Regions from separate parts of the Rhodoferax sp. AJA081-3 genome, predicted to be linked through region 4. Evidence: predicted binding sites of a transcription regulator. Region 4 holds the regulator's gene; each other region holds the start of a gene.
The links. The regulator sigma-54, encoded in region 4, starts transcription at its own class of promoters, with help from an activator protein. The targets are predictions, from matches to a motif close to TGGCANGNAANCTGCTTT.
Positions count from the first base shown of each region.

Region 1: the regulator sigma-54 is predicted to act here: its motif matches at 2,448-2,465, upstream of HZ993_RS24185 (CmpA/NrtA family ABC transporter substrate-binding protein).
Region 2: the regulator sigma-54 is predicted to act here: its motif matches at 2,223-2,240, upstream of glnA (type I glutamate--ammonia ligase).
Region 3: the regulator sigma-54 is predicted to act here: its motif matches at 2,487-2,504, upstream of nirB (nitrite reductase large subunit NirB).

Region 1 covers NZ_CP059068.1:5,165,257-5,169,467, reverse strand. The annotation lists gene HZ993_RS24205 (SLC13 family permease) at 1-187, opposite strand, end outside; gene HZ993_RS24200 (GNAT family N-acetyltransferase) at 346-1,107, shown strand; gene HZ993_RS24195 (ANTAR domain-containing response regulator) at 1,138-1,785, shown strand; gene HZ993_RS24190 (helix-turn-helix domain-containing protein) at 1,867-2,247, opposite strand; gene HZ993_RS24185 (CmpA/NrtA family ABC transporter substrate-binding protein) at 2,641-3,885, shown strand; gene ntrB (nitrate ABC transporter permease) at 3,949-4,211, shown strand, end outside.
Region 2 covers NZ_CP059068.1:96,697-100,907, reverse strand. The annotation lists gene glnL (nitrogen regulation protein NR(II)) at 1-39, opposite strand, end outside; gene HZ993_RS00545 (hypothetical protein) at 45-554, opposite strand; gene glnA (type I glutamate--ammonia ligase) at 752-2,167, opposite strand; gene HZ993_RS00535 (EI24 domain-containing protein) at 2,403-3,281, opposite strand; gene HZ993_RS00530 (sterol desaturase family protein) at 3,399-4,211, opposite strand, start outside.
Region 3 covers NZ_CP059068.1:5,148,399-5,152,609, forward strand. The annotation lists gene nirB (nitrite reductase large subunit NirB) at 1-2,295, opposite strand, end outside; gene HZ993_RS24120 (type IV pili methyl-accepting chemotaxis transducer N-terminal domain-containing protein) at 2,604-3,902, shown strand; gene HZ993_RS24125 (bifunctional protein-serine/threonine kinase/phosphatase) at 3,940-4,211, shown strand, end outside.
Region 4 covers NZ_CP059068.1:2,470,462-2,474,672, forward strand. The annotation lists gene HZ993_RS11520 (class I SAM-dependent RNA methyltransferase) at 1-986, opposite strand, end outside; gene rpoN (RNA polymerase factor sigma-54) at 983-2,593, opposite strand; gene lptB (LPS export ABC transporter ATP-binding protein) at 2,712-3,488, opposite strand; gene lptA (lipopolysaccharide transport periplasmic protein LptA) at 3,485-4,129, opposite strand.

The DNA of each region.
Region 1 (4,211 bases), 2.5 Mb from region 4:
CATAGAGGAACTTGGCCGCGCTGTCTTTTTCGTACAGCGTCTCACCCGCTGCAAACTCCACGGTGTGCAGGCCACCGAGCAGGCGCGCAAGCTGGGGGCCAGACAGGTCGGCAAACAGAACATCCCGGCGCAAAAGTGCAATGTGTTGCGCCACGTGTTCGGAGACTGCAGGTGCGGGTGGGGACATGGAATGCGCCAATTGCTATTCAATTTATAGCTACCGAAGCCCGCTTTAGGGGGGCTACAGCACGATTTGGCACCCATTAAAACACTATGGCGTTAAAAAACAAGCCGGTAAAACGGCAATGGCACAGGCACACACATGCCGCGGGCAAAATGGCACACATGCCAACCCAACACCCCACATTGACCGACACCGACATCGCCAACATCGAGCGCGCCACACTCGACGCAGTGGCCCCGCCCGCCGTTGAAGCCATCGACCACTGGCTGCTGCCCTTTGACACCTCCACCATAGGCCGCGCCAAAAGCGCCGTGCCCTTGCGCCACCACACGCTGGATGCCGCGCAGATAGCCGGTATCGAAGCCCTGTACGCCGCACGCGGTCTGCAGGCCGCGTTTCGGGTGGCAGACGTACCGGGCCTGGCCAATATCCATGCCGAACTGCAGCGCCTGGGCTACCGCGCCGACCAGCCCACCCTGGTGCAGGTGGGCACGGTGCACCAGATGCGCGCGGTCTGCCAAGCGAATCCCGCCGACACCAGCACCACCCCCACGCCCGAATGGTCGGCCATCTACCTGAGCGAGGGTTTTGACCCGGTAGACGGCGCCCACCGCATCCAGGCGCTGAGCCGCAGCCGCCACCTGGTGTATGCCAGCGTGCAAGAGGCGGGGCAGGCCGTGGCGGCGGGCACCGCATCACTCAGCCAGGGCTGGGCCAGCATCCACGGCATGCGCACAGCAGCCAATAGCCGGGGCCGCGGTTTGGCGGCACGGGTTTTGGCGGGTTTGGCCGATGCCGCGGCGCAGCAGGGCCTGGAGCGCGTCTTTCTGCAGGTGGAAGAAGGCAACCACTCCGCACTGGCCCTGTATCGCCGCGCCAGGTTTGCCACCGCATGGCGCTACCACTACTGGCGTAAACCCTGAAACTGGCGCGAATATTGCATCGCAAACACCATGCAAGAAGCCCTGCGCATTGTTGTGATTGCCCCCGACCTGGACATTGCCGACCCCGGCGACACCCAGGCGCTGGACCAGGCCGAACGCTCGCGCAGCCTGCGTATTGGGCTGCTGGAGAGTGGCTTCAACCTGATCGCGGTGCTGCCGGCCGACACCTTTTTGCACGAGCGCCTGGCCCAGCTGCAGCCCGACATCATCATCCTGGATGCCGAAAGCGAGGCGCGGGATGCGCTGGAGCATGTGGTGATGGCCACGCGTGATGCACGCCGCCCCATTGTCATGTTCACCAATGACAGCGATGCGTCGAACGCCCGCGCCGCCGTGGCAGCCGGTGTGTCGGCCTATGTCGTAGCGGGCCTGCAACCCGAACGCATACGCCCCATTCTGGACGTGGCCATGGCCCGTTTCGAGCAGGACCAGGCCCTGCGCGCAGAGTTGGCCGACGCCAAGACCGAAGTACAGGATCTGAATACCGAGCTGAAGAACCGCCGCATCATCGACCGCGCCAAGGGTCTGCTGATGCAGCGCCAAGGCCTGAGTGAACAGGCCGCTTACGAGAAGCTGCGCAAGTCCGCCATGGACAAGGGGCTCAAGGTGGTGGATGTATCCCAGCGCATGTTGGATGCGATGGATCTATTGGGATAGTTTCACCGCCGGGCCGTCCCAAGGTGAAACAGCCCCCTTGGGGGGCAGTGACCCGCGCAGCGGCGGAACGTGGGGGTCACATTAGGCTAGGTTCATGGCGCGGGCCAGCGCAAACACACTGTTCACACACAAACCCGGCATGGCCTGCGCAGGTTTGCCCCGCGACACCGCACAGTCCCGCCCATACTGGGTGATCACATAGTGGGCACAGGTGATGTTTTTGCCGGGCCCCAGGCTGGTGGTAGACCGTGTGGCCTCTACCGCACCCAAAATTTCCAGCCGCGCCAGTCGGTTGCGGGTGGAGATTTCGGGTGCGCTGACGTCATGCGCCAGCTCCCGTATCGACATCGCCCGGTTCTGCGCGGCCAGGTGGCGCAGTATTTCCAGCGATTCGGGCCATTGCTCGACCGGAACCTTGCGATTGGTGGTGTGGGCCTTGGTGGTTTCGATGGTGGAGGTCATGGAGTATTTGTCGACCAACTACCGGCATTTCTTGAGCGCAGCGCTCGTTTTGGTGCAGTGCACAAGCTTGGTGCTGACCACACCCAGCGCCGGTGCCTTTGAATGAAATTGGCCTCTAGCCCCCGTGAAATATGACTGTATTGCTATCAATATAGGACTAATTGGTCTGCACCGACCCACACCGGTGTCGAAAAAATAGCTGGCACGCTCATTGCGTATACCCATACAAGACCAAGGATGGTCGTAGACAAGCAGCACCCAACGGCGGGTACTGCGCGTCAACCCCCCGGACAAAGGCGTCCCCACCGGTACGCGGCTTTTAACCAAGCTGTGTGCCGAGTGAGGACGCCTTTTTTCGTTCCTAAATGTCAACATTTTTGAAAGCTGTTCGCCATGACTGATTTCTTGCACAACCACCTCAGCCGCCGCAAAGTGCTGCAGTCCGCCGCCCTGGGTGCCGTCGGCATCTCGCCGGCACTGCGCTCTGTTGTCTACGCCGCGGGCTCCGACGCGCCAGAGAAAACCGAGGTCAAGATTGGCTTCATCCCGCTGACCGACTGCGCCAGCGTGGTCATGGCTTCTGTGCTGGGCCTGGACAAAAAATACGGCGTCAAGATCATCCCCAGCAAGGAAGCCAGCTGGGCCGGCGTGCGCGACAAGCTGGTCAATGGTGAACTGGACTTTGCCCATTCGCTGTACGGCCTGATCTACGGCGTGCACCTGGGCATCAGCGGCCCCAAGAAAGACATGGCCGTGATGATGACGCTGAACCAGAACGGCCAGGCCATCACCCTGTCCAAAAAACTGGCCGACAAGGGCGCGGTTGACGGCGCCGGACTGGCCAAGCTGATGGCTGCCGAGAAGCGGGAATACACCTTTGCCCAGACCTTCCCCACCGGCACCCACGCCATGTGGCTTTACTACTGGCTGGCGGCCAATGGCATCAACCCCATGCAAGACGCCAAGGTCATCACCGTACCGCCACCCCAAATGGTGGCCAATATGCGGGTCGGCAATATGGATGGTTTCTGTGTGGGTGAACCCTGGAACCACCGCGCCATCATCGACGGCATCGGTGTCACGGCCACGACCACACAGGACATCTGGAAAGACCACCCCGAAAAGGTGCTGGGCACCACGGCCGAGTTTGTGAAGAAGTACCCCAACACGGCCCGCGCCGTGACGGCCGCCATCATCGAAGCCGGCCAGTGGATCGACGCCAGCCTGTCCAACAAAAACAAGATGGCCGAAACCATTGCCGACAAGAGTTATGTGAACACCGGTGTGGACGCCATCAACCAGCGCATTTTGGGCCGTTACCAGAACGGCATGGGCAAGACCTGGGACGACCCCAACCACATGAAGTTCTTCAACGAAGGTACAGTGAACTTCCCCTACCTGTCGGACGGCATGTGGTTCCTGACCCAGCACAAGCGCTGGGGCTTGCTCAAGGACCACCCCGACTACCTGGCCGTGGCCAAGCAGATCAACCAGATCGACATCTACAAGCAGGCCGCCACCGCTGCCAAGGCACCCATCCCCAAGGACGTGTTGCGTTCGGCCAAGCTGATGGACGGCGTGGTCTGGGACGGCAAGGACCCCAAGAAATACGCAGACGGTTTCAAGATCAAGGCCTGAGAACTTGCAGGACAGACCGCGGCGTAGCGGCGCTCTGTCCTCAACTGACTGAAAGGATTCCAAATGGTAAGCGCAGTTTTCCACTCACCCCTAGCCGCAGCCAGCGAGAGCATTGCTATGAAAAAAGAAGTGCCTCAGGCAACACCGACGGGGGCTACAGCCTCAAAAGCCTTAAACTCTTCCGCCCCGGCGGCAGGTGTAGCCACACCGGCCTCACCCGCCGTGCCACGCGATTGGCGGGGTGGCATCATGGCCGTGCTGGCACCGTTGATGGGCCTGGGCCTGCTGGTCGGTATCTGGGCACTGGTCAGCATCAGCACCGCCAG
Region 2 (4,211 bases), 2.4 Mb from region 4:
CAGCAGGTCAAATGACTGGTACTGGGTGGACGTGTCCAAATCGCTTATTTCAACGCGGAGCTGGACTGTGGTGCAGCCGATGGCACACGGCTGAGTTCGCGGCGAATGCCGTCGATATCACGCTCATTGCGGCTGATCTTGGCCTTGAGGTCGGCCACGCGGTCCAGATACTTCTGGTTGTTACGGGTCTCGGCACCCAGTTTTTCGGGCTCACCGTTGTTGAATTCCTTGAGCAGCTCTGCATGCAGGGCCTCTGCCCGTTTTAGCTCTGATTCCAGAATCAGGCGTGAATCCGAGTCCTTGGCGCGCTGTTCTCCCGCATCCACCCTTTGGCTGGGCTGGGTCGCTGCGGCCACACGTGTACCACCACCGCTGGGTTTTTGGGCCTGCACCACCGTGACATTGCCGCCGGAAATCAGCTTGCAGTGCTTGGCCTGTGCCTCGGGAACCGTGTTGGTGTATTCGTTGCCACACCGGTAGATACGGTCCTGGGCCCAGCTGGTGGAGCCACTGGCCGCAACCAACAAGGGAATCAGTAAAAGAGGAATATTCATTCTGTGTCCACGCAACAAAGTGCAGGGCTGGATAGTCAGTATGCGTCAAAAAACGCGAAAAACAAAATAACCGGCAGTCTAGCTGGACATTGGACACACTTCATAACAACAGGTTCCAAAGAAAAAGGACGGCGTGTGCCGTCCTTTTTTCGCGGTTGGGGGTAGGCGTTGTTCAACCAGCGCCTGCCCCAAGGGCATTACAGAGAGAAGTACATGTCGAATTCGACAGGGTGCACCGACATACGGTAACGCGTGACTTCGGTCATCTTCAGTTCGATGTAGGCATCGATCATGGAGTCGGTGAACACACCACCCTTGGTCAGGAACGCGCGGTCCTTGTCCAGATGCTCCAGCGCCTGGTCCAGGCTGTGGCACACGGTGGGTACCTTTGCATCTTCCTCGGGAGGCAGATGGTAGAGGTCCTTGGTGGCTGCTTCGCCGGGATGGATCTTGTTTTCCACGCCGTCCAAACCTGCCATCAGCAGGGCCGAGAAGCCCAGGTAGGGGTTCATCAGTGGATCGGGGAAGCGGGCTTCCACGCGACGGCCCTTGGGGTTGGCAACAAACGGGATGCGGATCGATGCAGAACGGTTCTTGGCCGAGTACGCCAGCTTGACCGGTGCTTCGAAGTGGGGAACCAGGCGCTTGTAGCTGTTGGTGCCGGGGTTGGTGATGGCGTTCAGGGCACGTGCGTGCTTGATGATGCCGCCGATGTAATACAGCGCAAAGTCGCTCAAACCAGCATAACCGTCGCCAGCAAACAGGTTCTTGCCGTCTTTCCACACGGACTGGTGCACGTGCATGCCGGAGCCGTTGTCGCCATGGTAGGGCTTGGGCATGAAGGTGGCGGTCTTGCCGTAGGCATTGGCCACGTTCTGGATCACATACTTCTGCAGCATGGTCCAGTCAGCGCGCTCAACCAGGGTGGAGAAACGTGTGCCGATTTCATTCTGGCCAGCGCCCGCCACTTCGTGGTGGAACACTTCGACCGGGATGCCCAGGGATTCGAGGATCAGGGACATCTCGGCGCGCATGTCTTGCGTGCTGTCAACCGGAGGAACGGGGAAGTAGCCGCCCTTGACGGTGGGACGGTGGCCACGGTTGCCGCCTTCGAGCTTGGAACCGGTGTTCCACGGTGCTTCGTACTCTTCGATTTCGTAGAAGGTGTTGCTGGGCTCGGTGCTCCAGCGCACGCCGTCAAACAAGAAGAATTCTGGCTCTGGGCCGAAGTAGGCTGTGTCGCCAATGCCGCTGGCCTTGAGGTAGGCTTCTGCGCGCTTGGCAATGGAACGGGGGTCGCGGTCATAGGCCTTGCCGTCCGATGGCTCCACCACATCACAGTTCATGATGATGGTGGTTTCTTCAAAGAAGGGGTCGATGTTGGCGGTATTGGGGTCCGGCATCAACAACATGTCGGAAGCTTCGATACCTTTCCAGCCGGCGATGGACGAGCCGTCGAATGCGTGGCCAGAGGAAAACTTGTCTTCGTCAAAATGGGAAACAGGTACCGTGGTGTGCTGCTGCTTGCCACGGGTATCGGTGAAACGGAAGTCAACAAACTTGACTTCGTTTTCTTTCACCATCTTCATCACGTCTGCGACGGTCTTGGCCATCAAATACTCCTGTTACAAAAAAAACGCACGGTTATTAAAGGTTTGCCCCATCCACAATGCAGCTTTTGTGCCAACCGCTGCCGGGGACCCCAATTTGGTAAAGCACTCTATTCTGCACCGATAAACCGGCTTTTCCGCCGTACGGCTGCAAAGTCAAAACCCGGTGGCAAAGACACACAAGCCCCATGCACCAAATTGGGATTTACCCACCGGGCACGCATTTGGTGCGCTTTTATCACTGCACCAATTTTGGGCTTTCTGCTGTTGGTGCAGCGTCGAGCAGGCGTGCACGCATATCGGGCGCCGGTGTATCCACACCCGCAGGGCGCCGCAGAATGTGCAAAAGTGCCAGGCAATAGTGCGCAAACCACAGCGATGAAAAGGCAAACACCAGGGTATAGATCCAGATCGCCATGGGCGCCAAGAATACAAACCAGGGCGGGAAGAAGGCCACCGACCCCCACACCAGACTGGGCGCCGCGCCCAGGTAACCCGACAACACACCCATACCCAGCAACTGGGGGCGGTACTGTTTCATGATGGTGTGGATTTCGTCCCGGCTGGCATGGGTGGCCAGGGCATCAAACGCCATGATCCGGTAGGTCAGCCAGCCCCAGATCAAGGGTGGCAATACCAGCACCAGCGGCGGCACAAACCACAGGGGGATAGAGACCAACAGCGCCAGCAAGGCCATCAGCACCGAGCCCAGAGACCACAGCACACTTTGCAGGAACGACGCCCCGTTGCGCTCCTCCAGGCCGGCAAACCGGCGCTGCGCCACCAGGCGCACGAGCACCGGTGTCATCAACAGGGCGACCACCAGCAGACAGAGGATGACGATGACGGGTGTCACCGTAAATATGACGATCAGCGGTGCCAGCACCGTCTTGATACGCCCCAGGCCCATGGTGTCGAGCCAGGCCCAGCCATGGTTGACAAAGGTGGAGGACTCCAGCACCAAGCGGACCTGGTCCATGGCATGGTCCCAAAACAGATAACCCGCGCCCACCGTCACCCCGATGACAAGCGCCAGGGGCAGCAAGGACAACAAGATTACCCGGGGCCGCAAGCAGTACAGCGCCGCACGCCAGAATGCGTCAACAAGCAGATTCATGCGCCAAGCATAACGCCCTTGGGGGCCGTTTCACCGCTGGGCCGCCCCGAGGTGAAACACGGCCCCCTCGGGGGGAAGCGACCCGCGCAAGCGGCGGAGCGTGGGGGCAAAAAAAACCTAGGCTTGGCCAACCAAGCGCTTCAGGCCTTGCCATTGCTGGCTCCAGAAGCCGCGGCCATAGTCCCTGCCCTGCTCCACCTGGTCGCGCACGCCGGTGGGGTCAAACCGGTACTCAAAATTGGCCGTGCCAAACAACATGTCCCACCAGGGCAGCAAAACACCAAAATTGGCTCCGCCCAGGGTGTTCTTGCCTTGGGACTCATGGCCAATTCCCACGGAATGGTGCAGTCGGTGAAACCGTGGGCTAACCCACAACCGCTCCCCGATACGGCCAAACCACAGCCGCAGGTTGGCGTGCTGAAAACTCTCGCTCAGTTGGGTAAACGCACTGATGGCCACAAACTGCCCCGGCGCCACACCCACCATTTGCGCCACCACCACCATCAGGGTGTCGCGCAGCAAATCGTCCAGCAGGTGGTTGCGGTTGTCGCTCCACATGGTCATTTGCCGCTGCGAATGGTGCAGTGCATGCAGGCGCCACCACCATTCAAACCGATGCTGGCCGCGGTGCACCCAATAGTTGAAAAAATCCAGAAACACCAGGTACAACACAAAACTGACCAGAGGAAGGTCCGTCACGCCGGGCCACAGGGCGTCCAGGTGGAAGGTCTCCCAGCCCGCCACGCGCAGGCGTCCCAACAACTCGTCAAACAAAGGCGCCGTGGAGAAAAACAGGGCCAAGCGGAACAAGCCCAGGCGGTGGATCACGGTGTAGAGCATGTCGGTGCGGATGGTGGCGCGGTCCACAATGGGCTCCACAGGTCGCCAGCGCTGCAGCGGCCCCACTACGGCAACCAGTACCGCTATCTG
Region 3 (4,211 bases), 2.5 Mb from region 4:
GCGGTTCACATAATGCACGGTGCGCTCCAGGTACCAGCCCTCTTGGCGGTACAACTCGCAGAAGGCCCCGGTGTATTCCAGCACCTCGGCCGCAGTCTTGACCTTGACCAGAAAGTGCGCCACCTCGGTCTTGATGCCGCCGTTGCCGGCGATGTACATCTCCCAGCCGCTGTCCACACCAATCACGCCCACGTCCTTGATGCCGGACTCTGCGCAATTGCGCGGGCAGCCGCTCACGGCGAACTTGACCTTGTGTGGGGCATACATGCGCCACATGGCGCGCTCCAGGTCCTTGCCCATCTGGGTGCTGTCCTGTGTGCCCATGCGGCACCACTCGCTGCCCACACAGGTCTTGACGGTGCGCAGGGCCTTGGCATAGGCGTGGCCGGATGGCATGCCGATGTCTTTCCACACGTTTTGCAGGTCTTCTTTCTTCACGCCCAGCAAGTCGATACGCTGGCCGCCGGTGACCTTGACGGTGGGGATCTTGTACTTGTCCACCGCATCCGCAATGCGGCGCAGTTCGTCGGCCGTGGTCTCGCCGCCCCACATGCGCGGGATCACGCTGTAGGTGCCGTCTTTCTGGATGTTGGCATGGCTGCGTTCGTTGATGAAGCGGCTTTGTGGGTCATCCTTGGCATCCTTGGGCCAGGTGGAGATCAGGTAGTAGTTGATGGCCGGGCGGCAGCTGGAGCAACCATTGGGCGTCTTCCAGTCCATGAACTTGAAGGTGTCGGCAATGGTGAGTATTTTGTTGGTGCGGATGGCATCCCGCACGGCCTGGTGGCCGTGGTCGGTGCAGCTGCACATGGCCTTGGTCTTGGGTGTGGCCGAGTAGTCGCCACCGGCGGTGAACATGATGATCTGTTCCACCAGGCCGGTGCAGGAGCCGCAGGAGGCGCTGGCCTTGGTGTGTTTCTTGACCTCATCCAGCGTGAAGAGACCTTTTTCGCGGATGGCCTTGCAGATCGTGCCCTTGTTGACACCGTTGCAGCCGCAGACCTCGGCATCGTCGGGCATGGTGGCGGCCTTGCTGTGGCCTTCGTGACCGGCATCGCCAATATTGCTCTCGCCAAACATCAGCTTGTCACGGATGTCACTGATGGAGCGGCCATCGCGCAGCAGTTTGAAGTACCAGCTGCCGTCCACGGTGTCGCCATACAGGCAGGCGCCGACCAGTTTGTCGTTCTTGATGACCAGTTTCTTGTAGACGCCGCCATAGGGGTCGCTCATCACCAGTTCTTCGGTGCCTTCTCCGCCGGCGAAGTCACCCGCGCTGAACAAATCGATACCGGTGACCTTGAGTTTGGTCGATGTCAACGAGCCCTGGTAGCGGCCAATGCCGTACTGCGCCAGGTGGTTGGCGGCCACCTTGGCCTGCTCAAACAGCGGGGCCACCAGACCGTAGGCGATGCCGCGGTGGGCCGCGCATTCACCCACGCTGTAGATGCGTGCATCGGTTGTGGTTTGCATGGTGTCGTTGACAACGATGCCCTTGTTGCAGTGCAGGCGCATGGATTCGGCCAGCGCGGTATTGGGGCGTATGCCGACCGCCATGACGACCAGGTCGGCAGCGGCTTCGGTGCCATCCTTGAACTTGATCGCAGTGACGCGGCCACCTTTGCCGTCGTTCTCGCCACCGACCAGCTCCTGGGTTTGTGCGCCGATCAGGAACTTCAGGCCCCGGTCTTCCAGCGACTTTTGCAGCATCTTGCCGGCTACGGTGTCCAGCTGGCGCTCCATGAGTGTGGGCATCACGTGCACCACGGTCACGTTCATGCCGCGCAGCATCAGGCCGTTGGCCGCTTCCAGGCCCAAGAGGCCGCCGCCGATGACAACGGCGTTCTTGTATTGCGTGGCCGCTTCGATCATGGCGTTGGTGTCGGCAATGTCGCGGTAGGCGATCACACCCTTCAGGTCCTTGCCGGGCACGGGCAGGATAAAAGCGTTAGAGCCGGTGCACATCAGCAGGCGGTCGTATTCGGTGCTGATTTTTTCGCCGGCGGCATTGGTGGCGTGCACGATGCGTTTGACGCGGTCCACTTCGGTCACGGTCCAGCCGGCATGCAGGGTGATGTGGTTGTCGGTGTACCACTCCCAGGAGTTCAGCACGATTTCTTCAATCGTCTGCTCGCCGGCCAACACGGGCGAGAGCAGGATGCGGTTGTAGTTGGGGTGGGGCTCGGCGCCAAAAACGGTGATGTCGTACAGATCGGGTGCAATCTTCAGCAACTCTTCCAGCGTGCGAACGCCCGCCATGCCATTGCCTATCATTACCAACTTGGATTTTTTCATTGCGGCCACTCCTGGTATCGAAAACCATCAGCACGTGGATGCTCCACCTGCCAAACAAAAAGAGAAAAGGGAATAGTTCAAACATGGCCACGTGGCCGGTACACCAAATACTCACGTGCATACGTCGTTGTATGCAGAACCCGCAGTGCAATCGCTAAGGTCAGGGGCGCGCCGTTACGCCCGCTACCCTTTATGCAAGAGCTGTGCCATATGATGGTGTTAACCCTGACTTTGGTCCCCAAAACCCGTGGCGCTGGTGTGTGTCTTGCATGCCGGTCACCCGTTTCCCCTCTGAGAACCGTGTTTTTATGACGACTGCCCTGGTCCATGTGAATGGTTTAAAAACGGCCCACCCCCTGGCGGCTGATCTGGCCGCCGCCGGTATCGAAGTGCTGGCCACGGTGCAAGACCGCGCCAAGTTGTTGCAGGAAGTGGTGCGCCATGCACCAGATGTGCTCATTTGTGATGCGCCCGCGCCCGACGAGACCCTGTTCAAGGCCACCGCCGCCATTGCTGACATGGCGCCTTGCGCCGTTATTGTGTTCACCGCGGATACGAATGTCGACCATATGGACCGCGCCCTGGCCTCCGGCATCCACGGTTACGAAGTCAATGGGTATGGCGCAGCGCGCCTGCGCGCCCTGGTGCACCTGGCCCAGGCCCGCTTTCGCCAGACCCAGGCGCAAGCCCAGGCCCTGGCCGACATCTCCACCCGTTTTGAAGAACGCAAGTTGGTGGAGCGGGCCAAGGGCATATTGATGCAGACCCAGCAGCTGTCGGACGACGACGCCTTCCACATCCTGCGCACCGCCTCCATGCACACCAACCAACGGCTGGGCCAGGTGTCGCAGCACATCGTGCAATCCGCCCGTTTTGCGGAAGATGTGAACCGCTGCGGCCAGCTGCGCATGTTGTCGCAGCGCCTGGTCACGCTGCAGGTGCTGCAAGGTGTGGTGGGCGCAGGGCCTTTTGCGCAGCAGCTGGCAGAGTCGGTGCAGCGCATCGATGCGAACCTGGCCTATCTGGGCAAAAGCCTGTCACAGGCCACCTATGGCGACCTGCTGGGCCAGGTGCAGCAGACGTGGGCTGACCTGCAGCCCGTGCTGCGGGCGAGCCCAGGCTCGGAGGCTACGGTGGCGGCCTATGCCCGGCTGGATGAACTGGCCGAGCACCTCTTGCAAGGTGCTGAGCGCCTGACCGGCCAGCTAGAAAGCGCCAGCCCCGCGCCCCCACTGCGCGTGCTGAACCTGGCCGGGCGCCAGCGCATGCTGTCGCAACGCTTTGCCAAATACGCCGTACTGGCTCTGCTGGGTGATGCGCCATTGCAGACGCGCAGCGCCACCGGCATGGCCGAGTCGCGCGCCGCGTTTGAAGCCGCGTTGACCTACCTCAACAGCCTGCCGCTGAGCACGCCCGACATCCATACCGCGCTGGAGTCGGCTGGTGTTGGCTGGTTGACGCTGCTGGCAGCTACCAAGGCGGCACCAGGGGCAGGGGAGGCCGCGCAGTTGAACGGTTTAGCCGGGGCCAGTGAGAGTTTGCTGGCCGTTCTGGAGCAGCTGTCCGCCCACTACGAACACAGTATGCAGATGTTGACCGGCGCATAAATGGTGCACAGGCACTGTTATTGCTTACATTTGGTGCATGGCATTTGAACTCGACATAGGCTTCGCCTCCAGCGCGGGCACCAAAGACAGCAACGAAGACTTTTGCGGCGCCCTGATGCCCGAGCCGGGGCTGGAGGGCATGGGTGTCATCGCGGCCGTGGCCGATGGCGTCAGCCGCGGGGGCATGGGCAAAGAGGCAGCGCAAACCACCGTGGTCAGCCTGCTGCGCGATTACTTTGGCACCCCTGAGACCTGGGACGCCACCGTGGCACTGGACCGCATCATCAGCAGCCAGAACGCCTGGTTGTG
Region 4 (4,211 bases):
CTGACACCGGCCACGGCGATACGATCTCCATACGGCGGGTTCAGCAGCAGCACGCCCGGTATGTCGGTAGGCGGCATACGTTGCAAGGCATCACCACCGCGGAATTCGATGACATCGGCCACACCGGCGCGTTCGGCATTACGCTGGGCAAAGTCCACCATGCGGTGGGCCACATCGCTGCCATAGATCAGGGCTTTCTGGCCCGGCTCGGGTTTGACCACTGCGGCGGCGGCATCGGCCTTGATCGCGTCCCACACGTGTTGCTGGAACGGTATGTATTTCTCAAACGCAAAACGGCGCAGGCTGCCCGGCGCAATATTGCAGGCGATCTGTGCAGCTTCGATGGCAATGGTGCCGCTGCCGCAGCAGGGGTCATACAGCGGCAACAGATCGTCGTCGCCATCGGCCCAGCCGCTGGCGGCAATCATGGCCGCGGCAAGGGTTTCTTTTAGTGGCGCCTCGCCCTTGTCCTCGCGCCAGCCGCGTTTGAACAGGGGTTCTCCCGAGGTGTCGATGTACAACGAACAGGTGTCGGTGGTCAGGTGGGCGTAGATGCGCACATCGGGCCACTGGGTGTTGACGTCCGGGCGCACGCCGTGGGCCTTGTCGCGGAAGCGGTCACACACGGCGTCCTTGATCTTGAGTCCGGCAAAGTTCAAAGAAGTCAAAGGACTGTGCTGCGCCGTCACCTCGACCTTGATGGACTGTTTGGGTGTGAACCAGATCTCCCACGCCACGTCACTGGCCGCACGGTACAGGTCTTGTTCGCTGCGGTATTCAGAGTAAGACAGTTGCACCAGTACCCGCTGCGCCAGACGGCTGTGCAGGTTCAGGCGCATGGCATCGCGCCACGAGGCCCGGGCCATGACACCACCGCGGCGAGTCAGCAGGTCTTCACCCATCAGGCCGGTCAGGTCGTGCACCTCGTGGGCCAACAGGTCTTCCACGCCGGCGGCGCAGGGGAGGAAAATTTGGAGTTGATTCATAGGGCCTTCCTCAGTGAAGCGGGAGCAATCTTCAGCCCCTCACGGTATTTGGCCACGGTGCGGCGGGCGCATTCAATGCCCTGCTCTTTGAGCATTTCGGAAATCTGGTTATCGCTCAAGGGCTTCTTGTCGCTCTCGGCGCTGATGAATTGCTTGATCAGCGCACGCACGGCGGTGCTGGACGCGTTGCCGCCAGACTCGGTGCCCAGGCCAGAGCCAAAGAAGTACTTCAGCTCAAAGGTGCCAAACGGCGTGGCCATGTATTTGGCGGTGGTGACGCGGCTGATGGTGGACTCGTGCAAACCCAGCTCATCCGCAATCTCACGCAGCACCAGTGGGCGCATGGCCATCTCGCCGTGGGAGAAGAAGCCCTTTTGTCGCTCCACAATGGCCGTGCTGACGCGCAGGATGGTGTCAAAGCGCTGCTGGATGTTCTTGATGAACCAGCGGGCCTCTTGCAGGCGCTGCTGCAGGCCGGCGTAACTGGCGCTGTCTTTGCCGCCACCGCGGTGGTTGCGCAGCACGTTGGCATAAATGTCGTGCACCCGCAGCTTGGGCATGACCTCGGGGTTGAGCATGACGCGGAACTGCGGGTTGATGCCATTGCGGGCCTTGCCTGCGGCCACCACCAACACGTCGGGCACCACAATATTGCGCTCCACGTCGATGAAGCGGCGCCCGGGTTTGGGCTCCAGCCGGGCGATCAGTGTGATGGCTTCGCGCGTTTGTGCATCGGTGCCACCACAGCGTTGGACCAGATTTTTGACATCGCGGCGGGCCAGCAAATCCATGGGCTGGCCGCAGATGCGCAAAGCCAGTGCCAACAGGCTGGCGTATTCGGGCTCGGGCGGGTTCAGCGCGTCGTCCAGTTGGGCGCGCAGCTGCAGGCGCAGGCATTCGCCTAGGTCGCGCGCGCCCACGCCTGCTGGCTCCAGGCTGTGCAGCAGACCCAAGGCCACCGTGAAGTGGTGCACCAGGTCTTCAACCTGTTCTTCGTCGTCACCGGCCAGGCTGCGGGCCAGGTCGGGCAAGGGGTCTTCCAAGTAGCCGTCGTCGTTCAGCGACTCGATCAGAAAGCGCAACGCGCTGGCGTCGGTCTCGCTCAGCCTGAGGCTCAGGGCCTGGCGGTGCAAAAAGGACTGCAAGGATTCCTGCGTGCGGGCCAACTCGGTGGCGTCGGTATCTTCGCCGTCGCCTAAGTTGTTGGCTTTGGCTTTGGCGTCCGTGCCCCATTCGCCATCGTCGGGCACCATCTCGGTGGTGCCGTCGCCGTCCCAGCTGGGCTCATCGTCACCGCTGCCCAGCGGCGTTGTCTCTTCGTCTTTTGTGCCGCTAGCCCCCGTGGAATCTGCATAGTCTGCTATGGAAGCAGGAGCAACCTCGGCTTCGCGCTCACCGGCGCTGACCGGTGTGTCGGCCTGGGCCAGGCCAAAGTCCTCGCGCACGGCCTCGTCCTGGGTCAGCTCCAGGAAGGGGTTCTCGTCCAGCATCTGCTCCACCTCCTGACTGAGTTCCAGCGTGGAGAGTTGCAAGAGGCGGATGGACTGCTGCAACTGGGGCGTGAGCGCCAGGTGCTGCGAAACGCGTAGAGAAAGGCCCTGCTTCATAGCAAATCAGACCGGTAGTCGGCGGGAACGGCAATTTGCTGCCGGGCCGCCCCAAGGCAAATTAGCCCCCTCGGGGGGCAGCGACCCGCGCAGCGGTGGAGCGTGGGGGCCATATCCATCACATTTTGAAATGTTCGCCGAGGTACACGCGGCGTACATCGGCGTTGGCCACGATCTCGGCGGGGGTGCCTTCGGCCAGCACCGTGCCATCACTGATGATGTAGGCGTGGTCACAAATGCCCAGGGTCTCGCGCACATTGTGGTCGGTGATCAACACCCCAATGTCACGCGACTTCAGGAAATTGATGATGCGCTGGATCTCGATCACGGCGATCGGGTCGATACCGGCAAAGGGCTCGTCCAGCAGAATAAACCGGGGCCGCGTGGCCAGCGCCCGGGCGATCTCCACCCGGCGGCGTTCGCCACCGGACAGGGCCAGGGCCGGGGATTCGCGCAGATGCTCCACCCGCAGGTCTTGCAGCAGGGCGGTCAGGCGGCGCTCGATTTCGGCACCATTCAGCGGCTTGCCAGCCTCGTCGTGCTGCAGTTCCAGCACGGCGCGCACGTTGTCTTCCACATTGAGTTTGCGGAAGATCGACGCTTCTTGTGGCAGATAACCCAGACCCAGGCGTGCGCGGCGGTGGATGGGCATGTGTTCGATGGAGTGGCCGTCGATGGTGATGTCGCCCGCACTGGCGCGCAGCAGGCCCACGATGATGTAAAACGACGTGGTCTTGCCCGCGCCATTGGGGCCCAGCAGGCCCACCACCTCGCCGGTGCGTACGGTCAGCGACACGTCTTTGACGACCTGGCGTTTGCCGTAAGACTTCTGGATATGGCTGACTTCCAGCCGCCCGACCGCGGTGTCGGGCACCGTCTCTACCGATTCACTCACTGGGGGTTACTCCCCAGGGTGGCAGAGGGGCGCAAGGTTGGGCCGGGTTGCACCGGTGTTTTGGCGGCCGGGGTGGCAGACGCCACCGCTTCCGGCTTGGGCGTCAACATGGCACGCACCCGGCCGCCCGGTGCTGGGGTCACGCCGGGGCTGGCGGCGGCCGTGCTGCTGCCGTCCACGCTGAATTTGTCGGTGAGGTTTTCATACACGATGACCGCGCCACTGATTTCATCGGCCAGCTCCGCACCGCGCAGGCGGCGCAACTGGGCCTTGCCGGTGAATTTGACGATGTCGGCGCTACCGTCGTAATCGATGCGTTCACTCTCGACCTCGATAAATTCGTCCACCGCGTCACGCTTCTGCCGGAAAAAAGCCGGTTTGTCGGGGGTGCCGGTGATGACGGCCAATTCAAAACCATCAGGGGTTTGGCGCACATCAATCTTGGCGGCACGAACGATGATGGTGCCCTTGGTCATCACAACGTTTCCTGAGAACACGCTGGTCTGCTTCACATCATCGATGCGCAAGCTGTCAGCTTCGAAAAACGTATCTTTCTTGCGGTCGGCCTTCTCCGCCCACGCAGGCAGGGCCAACGCCGCACACAGGGCCAACAGCAGCAGGAATAGGGGTGGTTTTTTCATAAAGGCACGGAACTTGCTCAGAGCGAGCTTGAACGATTGTACTGAGCCTGTTGCCAGCGCGTGCCATCCTGCGCCAAGCTTT